DNA from 4 places in the Marinobacter sp. tcs-11 genome. Region 2 is predicted to be linked to each of the others. Evidence: predicted binding sites of a transcription regulator. Region 2 holds the regulator's gene; each other region holds the start of a gene.
The links. Region 2 encodes FliA, which starts transcription of late flagellar genes. Its sites were predicted from a motif close to CTAAAGTTTNNNNNNNNNNNGCCGNTAA; they were not measured.
Positions count from the first base shown of each region.

Region 1: the regulator FliA is predicted to act here: its motif matches at 1,603-1,630, upstream of ARC85_RS07345 (flagellin N-terminal helical domain-containing protein).
Region 3: the regulator FliA is predicted to act here: its motif matches at 1,940-1,967, upstream of ARC85_RS13650 (flagellar protein MotY).
Region 4: the regulator FliA is predicted to act here: its motif matches at 1,294-1,321, upstream of ARC85_RS00405 (methyl-accepting chemotaxis protein).

Region 1 covers NZ_LLYU01000005.1:14,272-18,017, forward strand. Annotated here, with positions in the region: gene ARC85_RS07345 (flagellin N-terminal helical domain-containing protein) at 27-1,517, opposite strand; gene ARC85_RS07350 (glycosyltransferase) at 1,669-3,746, opposite strand, start outside.
Region 2 covers NZ_LLYU01000002.1:43,617-47,362, reverse strand. Annotated here, with positions in the region: gene ARC85_RS02885 (chemotaxis protein CheA) at 1-75, opposite strand, end outside; gene ARC85_RS02880 (protein phosphatase CheZ) at 94-879, opposite strand; gene cheY (chemotaxis response regulator CheY) at 901-1,284, opposite strand; gene ARC85_RS02870 (RNA polymerase sigma factor FliA) at 1,446-2,189, opposite strand; gene ARC85_RS02865 (MinD/ParA family protein) at 2,222-3,034, opposite strand; gene flhF (flagellar biosynthesis GTPase FlhF) at 3,107-3,746, opposite strand, start outside.
Region 3 covers NZ_LLYU01000012.1:63,383-67,128, forward strand. Annotated here, with positions in the region: gene ARC85_RS13635 (SDR family oxidoreductase) at 1-53, shown strand, start outside; gene rnt (ribonuclease T) at 116-781, opposite strand; gene pyrC (dihydroorotase) at 819-1,850, opposite strand; gene ARC85_RS13650 (flagellar protein MotY) at 2,009-2,938, shown strand; gene ARC85_RS13655 (histone deacetylase family protein) at 2,961-3,746, opposite strand, start outside.
Region 4 covers NZ_LLYU01000001.1:90,808-94,553, reverse strand. Annotated here, with positions in the region: gene ARC85_RS00410 (CHAD domain-containing protein) at 1-1,246, opposite strand, end outside; gene ARC85_RS00405 (methyl-accepting chemotaxis protein) at 1,479-3,155, shown strand; gene ARC85_RS00400 (TRAP transporter substrate-binding protein) at 3,268-3,746, shown strand, end outside.

The sequences.
Region 1 (3,746 bases), on a different contig from region 2:
AGGTTCCGGCCGTTACCGCCAAGCCCTTACTGCAGCAGAGACAGAACCTGCTGAGGACGGGCGTTCGCCTGAGCCAGGACGGAGATACCGGCCTGCTGCAGCACCTGGGCCTTGGACAGCTTGGCTGTCTCAGCCGCGAAGTCCGCGTCCAGAATCCGGCTCTGAGCGGCGCTCAGGTTGGTACTGGTGGACTCCAGGTTGGAGATGGTGCTTTCGAAGCGGCTCTGGATCGCACCAAACTTCGCACGCTGGGAGTTTACTAAGTTAAGAGCTGCATCTACTGTTTTTAACGCCTGAGTAGAGCTTTCAAATGTAGTAATATCGAGCTCGGAGATTTTTCGCAGTTCAGATCCGGCCGAAGCAACTGCGTTAGCGCCATCTTTGGCTACGATTGCAAACGACCTATCTGAGTCAAGCTGCAAGTAGCCACTTACAGACAGCACATCCGTGGAACCGGTAGAAGTGGCCAAGGTCTCGTTGGCCGTGTCTACCTTAGCCTCACCATTCTCGTCCCTATATTGCTTATTAATGGTTAAGTCGCCACCGCTGGTGTTTGCCGTGTTACCAAACACGATATCCGATCCACCGGTGTTCGTAAGAACAACACTTTGACCATCATCGGCTACCTCCGCAGTGATACCAGTTTTCGCTGACTGGTCATTTATCGCAGCAACCGCATTTGACAACGCGTCCTTACCTGAAGTCGCATCAATTGTAAAAGAAACAGATTGAGCGTCTGTGTTTTCGCCTATGAGTGTAAACGAGTAGCTTCCAGAAGCAGTAAACGCGACATCGACTTCCGTACGCGCGGTCGCAGTCACTCCGGTTTCAGACGACACGTCGTTAATGCTTTCTGCGATATCTTTCACGGCCGTTCCGGACGCAGCGATATTTACTGTTTCCGAACCCAGATACCCATTAATATCAATGTTACCTGACGCAATCCCGTTGTCAGCAGTCGCACCTGAGGCCTGCGTGCCGGCACCAGAAGCAATAACCTGATTATTGCCGTAACTGGTCGTTCTCAGATTCGACGTTGAAGCACTAATTGTCTCGTTTGCATTGGCCCCAACCTGAAACTGCGCAGTTCCAAAAGATCCATCAAACAGCTTTTGACCGTTAAAGTTGGTCGTCGTAGCAATACGATCTAGTTCAGATACCAGCTGATTGACTTCGTCCTGCAAAGCCTGACGATCAGAAGAGGAGTTGGAAGCGTTAGCAGACTGAACCGCCAGCTCACGAACACGCTGGAGAATGTTACCCGCCTCGCCCAAGGCGCCTTCAGCGGTTTGCGCCAGAGAGATACCGTCGTTAGCATTTCGAGTTGCCTGATTCAGACCACGAATCTGTGCTTCAAAACGATTTGAAATTGCCAGACCAGCCGCATCATCTTTGGCTGAGTTGATACGCAGACCTGAGGACAAACGCTCCAGAGCTTGGTTGGACTGCTCCTGAGAGCGGTTCAACTGATTCTGAGCGGACAGTGATGCAACGTTAGTGTTAATTCCGAGAGCCATAATGCTTCTCCTTCGACTGATGTCGTTTTCTCTTGAAACGGTCAGGCGCCCGGTTCAAGTTTGGAGCGCCGCCCTGTTACTCCAGTTAACGGCACTCATCCGGCTCCCTTTAGAAAAATTTTCACCGCTTTTGTAAAAAAATGTAAGAGCCTTAAAATTTGGTCCACGCACCCAACCACTCCTGGAGATTCTCTCCCTCCAGCATCCAGTCTCGGCAAACCACTTCTCGCAGCTCATCACCAATTCTGGCAGTCTCATCCAAATCGCTTAAGTGCATGCGAATTGCGTCGACCCAATCCTTGTAGCGATTCTTGACTCTCGTAACCGGAAGTTCATGCGCCCTGTAGGGCTCGACGTCACTGCACACGACGGGAAATCCACAGGCCCCGTATTCCAGCAATCGCAGGTTACTTTTGCAGCGATTAAAAAGATTGTCCTCAAGAGGCGCAATCGCAAGATCCAGATTCATAGAGGCCAACTTCTCGGGATACAACTCTATATTGACCCCCTCATGCACTTCCTTTACGCAGGGGCGCAGCCCTTCTGGACACATTCCAAAAAACACCCAGTCAACCTCATCTGCGAGATCGCGAACCACAGCCTCTACCAATTCCAAATCACCGGTGTGCCCAACTCCACCAGCCCACCCGACTCTCGGCTTTTCAGATTGACGTCTAGCGGCACTCAGATCTGCCCACCAATCGAGCGGCAACCGGTTTTCCACTACACGAATATCTGGATGTGCCCCTTTGAAAGCATCTGCAAGCGGATGGGTAGAAACCACGAATCGGTCGACATGCTTCAATGATGCTCTAAGTGATTTCAATATGTCTTTAGGCATGTTCTTTCGATACGCGCTTTTTATCGGCAGATTCGGCAAATAGTCATCCAGTTCATACACAATAGGCTTCTTCAGAAACCGACGCGCATATTTCATATTCTCAACAGCTTCTGGTGTGATCTGACGCTGATATACGAAAGCGTCTGGATCAAGACGGGCCATCTCAGGGACCGTCAACCACTCTTTTGCAATCATTCCACCAGCAACAGCTTGAGTTTTCATGCTTTCAAGTGGTTGCATAATGCGGTAGTGACCACACCCCCATTGATCTGCCGGGTGCACCAAAACAGTTGGCAAGTTCAATAGCTTTTGCGGCTGCCAGTTCAATTCAGCCCGCTGCTCCACCTCAAAGCCAGCGGCTCGAAGCGAGAGGTTGCGATTAAAAGCCGGATCGCAGCCCATGTAAGGCAACCACCGCTCGTACATTAGGTCTTGTTCACGCCTAAAACGAGCAATCTTCTTCGCATCAGCCGTCTTATCTACCGAGGTTTGACTTGCGTTAGCCACATGCATGACAACCGAGTACGGCGTCCAGACCGTCAAAAAACCCGCTTGCGCAACCTTTAAACAGAAGTCGATATCGTTATAAGAAACAGCAAAAGCGTCTTCATCCAAGCCCCCGACCTGCTGATAGACAGACTTCCTTACCAACATGCACGCAGCCGTTACGGCGGTATAATTCTGATCAACCTGAAGCCTGTTCATATAACCGGAGCTATCAGCAGGCATGCCTATGCAGATATGTTCTGCAGGGCCCCGCATACCCAAAATCACACCTGCGTGTTGAACGCTTCCATCGGGAAAAAGAAGCTTCGGCCCGACTATTCCGACTTCTGGCCGCTGTGCGTGATTCATTAGCGCATCAAGCCAATCATGCCTGATTATTCCAGTATCGTTATTGAGTAAGAGAACATATTCGCCCTTCGCCTCACTTACCGCATAATTATTGATGGCTGAGAAGTTAAACGGTTTTCTGTAACGAAGCACCCTGATATTCGGTACCGCCATTTCTTCAAGCCCCTGAAGCCAAGCAACGGCCTCTGGTGCCTTACTATCGTTATCAACAATCAACAGCTCGTAATTTGGGTAACTCGTTCTCTCCAAAAGTGACTCAACACAAGTTTGAAGTAAATGAAGCTGATCCTTTGTAGGTATGATAATCGATACAAGCGGTGAATATTCGTGTTGATATTGGACCCTAAGAGTCCCTGGCTCGCCACCTGAAACAATCTTCGGGTGAGCGTACCCTCTTCTGCTCAGGTGCTGTTCCAACGCACCGATGTATGATTCCAAACGATAATACTGTTGATCCGGTCGTAGCAGAAACAATGGCTCATCAAGCCGCCCTACAGCCCCCATTCCTTCAGACTCCACAGTCCTGAGAATCA
Region 2 (3,746 bases):
CGACAACTTTTCGAGTATCTCGCCGGCTTCTACCAGGAAGTCCTGCAGGATCTCTTCATCAGCATCTAACGCCATGCGTCACCCTCTTTATTATCAGAATCCGAGACTGGACAGCAGATCGTCCACATCGTCCTGTCCCGAAACTACATCTTCCCGCTCATCGGCCTTGATCTGGGGCCCTACCCCTTTTTCGGCCGATTCTTCTTTTTCTTCAATCTGGTGCACCGTGCCGGTCAGCTGATCCACGTGGCTGGCCATCACTACCAAGCCAAGAAGATTGTCTTCCACTTCTTTCACCAAAGCGGTGACCTTCTGGATAACCTGGCCAGTAAGATCCTGGAAGTCCTGAGCCAGCAGGATTTCCGACAGATTCTGGTACAGACTGTCAGAGTCTGTGGTCAGGCCGGCGAAGAACTTGTCGATGCGACCATACAACTCGCGAAACTCCGCAGGTTCCATTTCACGGCGGCGCAGACGCTGCCACTCGTCCCGCAAGGCAACCGCTTCATCCCTCATGGAATGAGCCACGGGCATGCTTTCCTCGACCAGGTCCATGGTGCGGTTCGCTGCCTGGCTGGTCATCTGCACCACATAGGCCAGACGGTCAGAAGCGTCGCTCATCTTCGACAGGACTTCTTTCTGCTCGGCATTACGCGGGTCTATCTGGAAGTTCCGGATTGCCTCATGGAGGCTGCGGGTGAGTCGGCCCACTTCCCGGTACAGACTCTGATCGCGAACCTCGCTCAGTTCATTGATCAGGGTCATCGCCTTGGCATAATTCCCGGCGTTTACATTCTCAGCCAGGTCGGAGGCCTGCTTTTGCAGTTTCTCCGCCACCTCCGGATCAAGGCCCTGATGGTTCTGTTTGGTATCACTCATGGCGAGCCATCCGACCTCTGGTTACTGGATTCGTTCGAAGATTTTCTCGATCTTTTCCTTGAGCACGGCTGCCGTAAAAGGCTTGACCACATATCCGTTTACCCCGGCCTGAGCCGCGGCCACGATCTGGTCCCGCTTGGCTTCTGCCGTCACCATCAGAACCGGCAGGTTCTTCAGGTTTTCGTCAGCGCGGACAGCTTTGAGAAGATCAAAGCCCGACATGCCGGGCATGTTCCAGTCAGTCACCAGGAAGTCGTACTTGCCGCTTCGGAGCATGGGCAACGCCGTGTTGCCATCATCGGCCTCATCTGTATTGGTGAAGCCAAGATCTCGCAGCAGGTTCTTGATGATTCGTCGCATTGTGGAGAAGTCATCCACAATGAGAATTTTCATGTTCTTGTCCAATGGGACCTCCAGTCAGTAACACCCGGAATTCATTCAGCCTTTTTGAAAGTCTAGCAGGCTGCTACCTTAACCGCTTATTGTGTGGTGTTTGCGCACGTTGTAAAGCATCGGTTACCAAAAGCTACACAGCCTGCTGAAAGAGAAACACAGCACCCGGCTGATCAGTCGTTGTCACTATCCCGCCACTCGGCCAACCGGCTGCGCAGCCGCAGTGCCGCCTGGCTGTGAATCTGGCTTACCCGGCTCTCACTGACCCCAAGCACTGCGCCGATTTCCTTGAGGTTCAGTTCTTCCTGGTAATACAGGCTCAACACCAGCTTTTCGCGCTCAGGCAACTGCTCGATGGCGTCCGCCAGACTGCGCTGGAAAGCGCCGGAAGCAATACCGTCCAGCGGATTATCGCTGGCCTCTGCTTCTTCTATCGGCAGCTCGCCGGATTCATTGAGCTCATCAAGGCTAAAAAGTCGGCCACTGTTGGCGTCGGCCAGTGAAGCGTGATATTCGTCCAGACCAATGCCAAGCTCTTCAGCTACTTCGGCATCCTGGGCCTCGCGCCCGGTACGATCTTCCACTTGTTTGATGGCACTGGCGATTCGCCGGGCGTTGCGGTGCACTGAGCGGGGCACCCAGTCGCCTTTGCGGATTTCGTCCACCATGGCGCCGCGGATGCGAATGCCTGCATAGGTTTCAAAGGTGGCGCCCTTGCCTGAAGAATAGCGCTGCGCAGCCTCCAGCAGGCCAATCATACCGGCCTGCATAAGGTCTTCGAGCTGCACCGATGCGGGCAGTCGAGCCATGAGATGAAGGGCGATTTTCTTGACCAGCGGCGCATGCTCTTCAATCAGGGCTGAAGGGCTCCTGGCGCCGGCCTGATGGTAAATACCCAGATTTTTCGCCAATGTCATGTATCCGGTTTTCTTGTAGGACTGGATTCAGATCAGACTTCGACGAGCCGCTCCACGAAGAATTCGAGATGCCCCCTGGGAGAGGACGGCAAAGGCCAGCTATCCACTTTTTCGGCCAGAGCCCGGATAGCCAGCGAGGCTTTCGCCCTCGGATAGGCATCCAATACCGCTTTCTGTCTTTGGACGGCTTTCTTGACGGCCTCGTCGTAAGGCACGATACCTACATATTGTAGTGCCACATCCAGGAAACGCTCGGTGACCCTGGTCAGTTTTTCAAACAGATGGCGGCCTTCCTGCTCGTTGCGAACCTGGTTTGCCAGGATGCGGAAGCGGTTGGTGCCGTAATCCCGGTTCATCAGTTTGATCAGCGCGTAGGCATCGGTAATGGAAGTAGGTTCGTCGCAGACCACCAGCAGAAGCTCCTGCGACGCCCTCAGGAAGCTGACCACCGATTCAGAAATACCCGCGGCGGTATCCACAATCAGAACGTCAATCTGGTCGCCCAGCTCACTGAAGGCATTGATCAGGCCGGCATGTTCCATGGCGCTGAGCTGGGTCATACGCTGGGTGCCGGATGATGCCGGAACAATCTTGATGCCACCTGGGCCATTCACCAGCACATCTTTCAGATCACAATCGCCGTTGAGTACGTCTTGCAGATTTCGATTGGCGGTAATGCCAAGCAACACATCGATGTTGGCGAGCCCAAGATCCGCGTCCAGCAAGACAACCCGGCGCCCCTTCTGGGCCAGGGCGATACCTAGGTTGACCGAAACATTGCTCTTGCCGACACCGCCCTTGCCGCCGGAAACCGCAATCACCTGAACCGGATGTGGTCTGCTCATACTGTTATCAGTCTCTTACTACGTTCTTGTACGGGCACGCGTGCCGGTGTTTTATTCTGTCGCTGGCGAGGCTCAGGCACCTTCGGCTATTGCCTGCGCGCTCTGCACGGCCCTGAGCCTTTCTACGCCCAGACGCACCAGCGGGATAGCCTCCGCCCTTTGGAGATCTTCCGGTATCTTCTGGCCATCGGTGTACCAGGCCACCGGCAAGCTGGTCTCCATAACGAATCCGAGCGCTTCGCCCAGGGTCAGGGCTTCATCAATCTTGGTCATGATGCAGCCTGCAAGGTTTGCCATCTTATAGCAATGCCACACGGATTTCATGATACGTGGCTGACTGGTGGCAGAGACCACCAGATGTGTACGGATATTGTGATCGCTGCGAGCCAACTCCGCCAGTTGTTCCTGGTAACCACGGTCGGCACTGGTCAGGCCGGCAGTGTCAATCAGTACCAGGTGCCTATCCGACAGTTCATCAAGAATGTCATCCAGGGAATGGCTCTCATCCACCACCCGCACGGGCACATTCAGGATTCTGCCGAACACAAACAGCTGCTCATGGGCGGCCACACGGTAGCGGTCGGTGGTCACCAGGGCCAACGAATCCGGGCCATGCTCCAGCACATAGCGAGCCGCCAGTTTGCCAATGGTGGTGGTTTTGCCAGACCCGGTCGGCCCGACCAGGGCATAGATCCCCCCGGCATCAAGCCAG
Region 3 (3,746 bases), on a different contig from region 2:
TCTCTACCGAGCAGGTGGCCTTTGCGGCGATTATGCGGGGGATATACTGGTAATCGTCGTTATAAGCCAAGAAAAAACCCGCCTCGGCGGGTTTTTTCGTTTCAGGTTGGAGATTTCATTCCTGGGGTTCTTCGGCAATTTCGATTGGCGGCGGTGGAAACCCGCCCAGTTCACGCCAGCGATTGACGATGCCGCAGAACAGGTCTGCTGTCTTTTCCGCGTCGTAGGCGGCCGAGTGGGCTTCCTTGTTGCTGAAGGGAATACCCGCCAGTTTACAGGCCTGGGCCAGCACGGTGTGGCCGTAGGCGAGGCCCGCCAGGGTAGCCGTGTCAAACGTCGAGAATGGATGGAACGGGTTGCGTTTGATATCGGCTCGCAGCGCTGCCGCGAAAACGAAATTATGGTCAAACGTGGCATTGTGGCCCACCAGTACCGCTCGCTTGCAGTCGTGTTCTTTTACCGCCTTGCGGATGGGAGAAAAAATCTCGCTCAGACCTTCCCGTTCTGGTACCGCCTCCCGCTCCGGGTTCCAGGGATCGATGCCGGTGAAATCCAGGGCCGACTGCTCCAGATTGGCGCCTTCGAACGGGTCGATTTGCTGCACGTGAGTTTCGCCCCGGCGCAGCCAGCCATCCTCATCCATGGTCAGCATTACGGCGGCGATTTCCAGCAGAGCATCACGTTCCGGGTTGAAGCCGGCGGTTTCCACATCGACCACCACCGGCAGAAAGCCGCGAAAGCGCTGGGACATGGGGTGGGGCTGTTTGTTTTCGTCTGACACTCGAACTCCGATGTTCGTGGTAGTGAATGAATAGGGTTTACGCCAGGCGCCAGTTAACGGTTTCGCCAGCCTTCAACGGAACAATGCCGCCGCCGGCCAGAGGCAGGTTCTCCGGCATGGTCCAGGGTTCCCGCACCAGCGTCACGGTGTCGGTGTTCCGGGGCAGGCCATAGAAATCGGCGCCGTTGAAGCTGGCAAAGGCTTCCAGCTTGTCCAGAATGCCCAGTTCCTCGAAGATATCGGCATACAGGCCGATGGCGCCGTAGGCGGAGTAACAGCCAGCACAGCCGCAGGCGGCTTCCTTCTTGTCTTTCGCGTGTGGGGCAGAATCCGTGCCCAGGAAGAAGCGGGGATCGCCGCTGGCCACCGCCTCTCTTAGCGCTTCCTGATGCTTGTTGCGCTTGAGGATGGGCAGGCAGTAAAGGTGTGGGCGAATACCGCCGACCAGCATGTGATTGCGGTTATACATCAGATGCTGCGGTGTGAGAGTTGCCCCGAGGTTATTGCCCTGATGGTTACGGACAAACTCGGCCGATTCGGCAGTGGTGATATGCTCAAGAACCACCCGGAGCGACGGGAACGCAGTCAGCGTGGGCGCCAGAACCCGCTCCAGAAACACCTTTTCCCGATCGAAAATATCGATGTCGCTGTCGGTCACCTCGCCGTGTACCAGCAACAGCATGCCGCAATCCGCCATCGCCTCCAGCACCGGGTAGATATTGCGAATGTCCGTTACGCCGGAGGCAGAGTTGGTGGTGGCGCCAGCCGGGTACAGTTTCGCTGCCACTACGCCGGCGGCTTTGGCTTCACGAATGGTCTCGGCGGTGGTGCTCTCGGTCAGATACAGGGTCATCAGGGGCTGGAAGTCCGTTCCCCGGGCCGCGGCCAGAATGCGATCCCTGTACGCCATGGCTGCGCTGGCATCGGTTACCGGCGGCACCAGGTTAGGCATGATGATAGCGCGGCCGAAGCAGGCGGCGGTGGCGGGCACCACATCGTTCAGAATGTCGCCGTCGCGCACGTGCAGGTGCCAGTCGTCCGGGCGTGTGATGGTTATCTGTCGGGTCATGAGAAGGTATCCGAAAGCGAGCGCAAAATTTCGCGGATTATATCAGAAGCGAAAAGCAGATGTTTTTAACCTGATCGTAAGTTATCCGGCTCAAGTTCCCGGTAGGGTCGCCGTTAACCGGTTAGTTCACTGGTTTAAAGGCTCCACGGGGCATTCCTATGGTTTCACCCAATTGGTTCTTCAGGCAGAGCAGATTGCTGAAATTGCTGGCGACGGCAGGGTTGATGTCATTGCCCTCTGCGCCTGTGCTGTCATCCAGTTATGGTGCCGGTATTGAAAACAGCCAGTGGTATCTCTCCGAGTCGGTCTTTGAGTGTTCCCTTGTCCATGAGGTTCCTGGCTTTGGCCGCGCCGTGCTCAGGCACCGGGCAGGGGAAGACCTGCGTTTCTATCTCGAATCGGATCTGAGTGTGATGCGCCCCGGCCAGGGCCAGTTAGTGGTTGAAGCGCCGCCCTGGCGGCCAGGAGTTCCACCGAGCCCCATTGGTGCTGTGCAGGTAACGGATAGTCCGCGCTCGGTGAACCTGGGGAATCGGGAAGCGGTGTTGATTGCCCAGGGGTTGTCCCGAGGTATGCAGCCGACAGTAACCCGAGCCGCGGTATACAGCGGCCAGCCCGTGCGGGTGCAGTTGTCGAATGTGAATTTTTCCGGCCCGTACGCCGGCTATCGTGAATGCGTTGCCAGTCTGCTGCCGGTTAACTTCGACCAGGTTCGGCGCAGCCGGGTTCCGTTTGCCAGCGGGAGTACCAGCCTGTCACAGGCAGACATGAACCTGCTCGACAATATTGTGACCTACGTGATGGCCGACAGCACGGTAGAGAGAATCTTCGTGGACGGCCATTCCGACAGTATTGGTAGCCGGATTGATAACCGCGCGCTGTCGGAGGAAAGAGCCAACGTGGTGGCCGAGTATCTCAAATCCAGGGGAATTGATGAGACTATGCTGACGGTCCGGGCCCACGGCGATCAGTATCCGGTTTCCCGCCGGCCGGCTGATAACCGCCGCACCACCATTCGTTTGCAACGCCAGGGTGAGCGCCCGGAACTGCTGCAGGCTAACGGTATGGGAAGCGAGTTTTCGGGATAGCCGGAACACGCCATCCCGAGTTTCAATATACTGCGTTCAGGACTTCCAGGTGCGCGGCCACACCCTCTGCCAGGGCTTTCAGGTGATACCCGCCTTCCAGCGTGGAGATGATGCGGTCGTTGGAGTGGTCATGGGCGACACTCACCAGCATTTCCGTTAACCATCGATAATCCTCGGTTTCCAGATTCAGCTCCGCCATGGGGTCCAGCCGATGCCCGTCAAAGCCTGCCGAGATCAACACCAGTTGCGGACGAAAATCCTGCAGTTTCTTGAGCCAGGCGGCTTCAACCGTCTTGCGGTACTCAGCCGCTGAGCAGTCGGCTGAAATCGGCGCATTGACAATATTGTCGGCCTGCCGGTGCACGTGGGAGTGCGGATAAAACGGATGCTGAAAGCTGGAACACATCAGTATGCGTTCATCACCACTGACAATATCTACCGTGCCGTTACCCTGATGCACATCGAAATCGACAATGGCCACCCGCTCAAGGTGGTGGAAGGTGAGCGCCCGCATCGCCGCCAGGGCGATATTGTTATAGAAACAGAACCCCATCGACTTGGCACGTTCGGCGTGGTGTCCCGGTGGCCGGGCGCAGACAAAAGCGTTGGTTACCTGGCTGCTCATCACCATATCGACAGCCTGCACATTGCCCCCCGCGGCCAGCTTCGCCGCTCTCAGGGTGTCCGGCATCATCGCGGTGTCCGGGTCGGTGAACACCCGGCCCCGGGTTGGCTGCATCAGGTCCAGCTGGTGCAGATAGCTTTCCGGATGCACGGTCAGCAGTTGGTCCCGGGTGATTTCTTCCGG
Region 4 (3,746 bases), on a different contig from region 2:
CCGGATGGTCGGCGAGGAATCGCCGGGTCAGCTCGATCTGGACATGCAGATCCTGGAAACGGCCATACAGATCCTGTCGCTGGCGCAGTTCTTTCAGTGTTGGCTTGCCGTGCCGGGCATCCCGCTCCAGAAGATATCGGATACGCTTTAGGGCCTTGCGCAGCTGGTGCAGGGCTTCATCCGGGGCGGTATGAAGCAGTTCTGCGGTTTTCCGGTTGAACTGTTTCAGGCGCCGGTTTGCGGCGACCTGGATGTCTTTTTTTCGCAGCTCTCCAGCCAGCTTATGAAAAGCTTTGGATTCAATATAGCCGTGCCAGCGCTCTAGACTTTGACGATAGCGTTTCTGGCCAAGGCGTTTGGCCAGTTTGCGCTGTGCTTTAGATGCCCTGAGCCGCGCCCAGTCGGTCAGCGTGGTGCAGAGTTCCGGGTTGTCGTGGCACAGCTCGGGGATATCCTGAAGAAATACGTGCAGATCCCGCAGGGCGCTGGTGGCCCGGGCATGTCGCTTCAGTTCGCGAATATGCTCCTGTAGTTGGCGATCGCCGGTAATCTCGGCCAGGGGTTCGGCAATGGCCCGGCTGCGGCGAAGGGCAATGCGGTACTGGTGCAGAAATTCGTCATCCAGCCCCAGAATGACCCCCGGGGTCAGCAGTTCCAACTGATTGTTCAGCTGCTGCAAAACCTCCGGGAGTGTGTTCTGGTCCAGTTCAGTGGCGCCGGGACTGGCTTTTCGGTTCTTGCGCCGGAATTCGTTGTAACTGAAATCACGAGGCGTCAGGAAGGTTTTCAGTGCACCCTTGTTTTTGTCCACTTTCTTCCAGTGCCTTACCGGCAGCCGGATCTCCAGGATACTGGCGGTTGGCAATTCGAACGGAGCCTGGGGTACCAGAAAGGCGGCCAGTTCGAGTAATGCCGGGTTGTGGCCGATGAGGGTGATGCGGTTCTGAGCGTTATCCAGATTCTGCAGCCAGCGTAATAGACGCCGGAAGTCGAAGGTGTAAAGCTCATCTTCGGTGCGGACATGGGCCGGCTGGTCGTTGACGCTGAGTGCACCTGCCAGCGTTTGCTGGGCTCGCACAGCGGGGCTTGCATAAATGGCACCGGACAGCGCGCCCAGGCATTTCATTGCCCGCGCGAGCGGCGCAAGCTGGCTTTGGCCTCTGTTATTCAGCGGGCGTTCCTGGTCGCAGAGGCTGTCGTCGTTCCAGCTCGATTTGGCGTGGCGGATAAGAAAAAGCCGTTTCATGCATGCTTGCTCATGAGCTGAATGTTCAGACCTTAGTCTGACACAGCCTCAAGTCGTTTACATGACGGCCGATACGTATTTAGACGTATGACTCTGATATGACGGGCTTGTTTACACAAAAACCTGTTCCGGACCTGCGTTTGGTATACAGCTTTTAACAAACTGCAACGGAGTGCGGACTGCGTTTGTGCATAATCAAAGGATTACAAGAAATGACCCCGGAGCGAAGACCATGACCTTCATGAGCAACCTGACCATCAGAACACGGCTTCTGATTGGTGTATTGGTGCCTGTACTGATTACGGCTGGAACAATTGCATGGATTACGGCGAACCAGATCCGGGCCAATGGAGAGGCAGAGTTGCAACGCCTCGAGCAGGAACTGTTGGAAGCGCGCAAGGAAGGTTTGAAAAATCTGGTTGAAACCGCGAAATCCGTGGTGCTTGAGGCCAAGTCCACTCCCGGTTTTTCGGAGCAGGAGGCGCAGGAAGAGGCGCGAGAGCGGTTGCGGTCAATCAAGTTCGGTCAGAACAACTATGTCTTCGCCTATGATCGCAGCCTGTTCAATCTCGCCTATGCACCGGACCCCTCCAAAGAAGGGCCGACCACCAATCCGAACACGCAGAAGTTGGTGCGAGGCTTATTTGACGCTGCAGGTGACGATGGTTTCATGCCTTATGAGTGGCCCAACCCTGCTACCGGCCAGGTGGAACCGAAAGTCTCCTATTCCACCATTATTCCGGGCTGGGACTGGATGATAGGGTCCGGCGTGTATGTAACCGATGTTCAGAGAGCGGTGGCCGCTGCCCGGGAAGAAATTGATGCAACCATGACATCTGCTATGGGCTTCATTTTACTGCTGACCATTGTGGTGGTGGTGATTTCACTGGTAATCGGGTTGGTCATTGGCCGCACCGTGACTGCGCCGCTGAACAAGGTCAGCGACATGATGCGGGAGATTGCCGACGGAGAGGGCGACCTGCGCCAGCGCCTGCCGGAAGATGGTAAAGATGAGCTGGCCGTTCTGGGTCGCCGCTTCAACCATTTTGTCATCAAGATTCAGGACACCATCCGCGAGGTGGGGTCTACCACGGACCAGGTGGCGTCGGCGGCTGAAGAACTGAGCCGGGTGGCGAATGAAACCCGCCAGTCTGTTCAGGAACAGGGTTCGGAAACCGACCAGATTGCTTCGGCCATCAACGAAATGGCGGCAACGATTCAGCAGATTTCCGGCAACGCCAATGAGGTGGAAGGCGCAGCTTCCGATGCGGACCGCATGGCCAAAGAGGGTGGCGAGACCATCAACAGTGCCCAGGGCGCGGTCAATCAGCTGTCCCAGGAAATGGAAGATACCGCCCGCAGCATCAATGCCCTGGCCGAGAAGTCGAACGATATTCAGCAGGTGCTGGATGTGATTCACGCGGTTACCGAGCAGACCAACCTGCTGGCCCTGAACGCTGCCATTGAGGCAGCCCGGGCCGGCGAGCACGGTCGCGGCTTCTCGGTGGTTGCCGACGAAGTGCGCCAGTTGGCCAAGCGGTCAGCGGAATCCGCTGATCAGATCCGGGAAATGATTGATGGCTTTGTGGCGGAGTCCAAGGCTTCGGTGGAGCGCATGAACAACTCCCGCAAGAGCTCGGAGGCGACGGTTGAGCGCATCAATCATGCCACCAGTGCACTGAACACCATCGTGACCTCGGTGACTCAGATTCACGATCAGGTGACACAGATCGCTACTGCCGCTGAACAGCAAAGCCAGGTGGCGGAAGAGATCAACCAGAACGTGGTGCGGATTGTCGACGCGGCCCAGCGCAGTGACACCGGCGTAACCCAGACCAATGAAGCCAGCCACGAACTGGCCCGGCTGGGTGAGAACCTGCGCGAGCTGGTTGGTCAGTTCAAGGTCTGATTGCCCTCACAAGAAAGCCGGCCCGCCACATTGGCGCGGTCGGCTTTCGTCGTTATGATGGATCATTCAGGCATGTTTGAATCAAAAATCGATAACAATGGAAGCCAACACTATGTCCCTGCGTAAAACCCTGCTGGCGGCAGTCAGCACTCTTGGCCTGCTGGCCAGTCCTTTCGCGGTCTCTGAAGAAACCTATACCCTGCGTCTCGCGGAAACCTGGGGCCCCAATTCCGGGCTGCTGGGGGATGCGCCCCGCAACATGGCGGCCATGGCCGAGGAAATGTCGGGCGGTCGGCTGAAGATCCGGATTGATTCCTCCAACAAGCACAAGGCCCCTTTCGGTATTTTCGATCTGGTCCGTAACGGCCAGTACGACATGGGCCACACCGCCTCTTATTACTACAAGGGCACCATTCCCAACGCCATGTACTTCACCACCATACCCTTCGGCATGATTGCACCGGAGATGTATGCCTGGTTCTACCACGACGACGGCATGGAGCTGATGCAGAAGGTGTATGAACCCTTCGGGCTGCTGTCCTTCCCGGGTGGCAACACGGCCAATCAGATGGGCGGTTGGTTCCGGAAAGA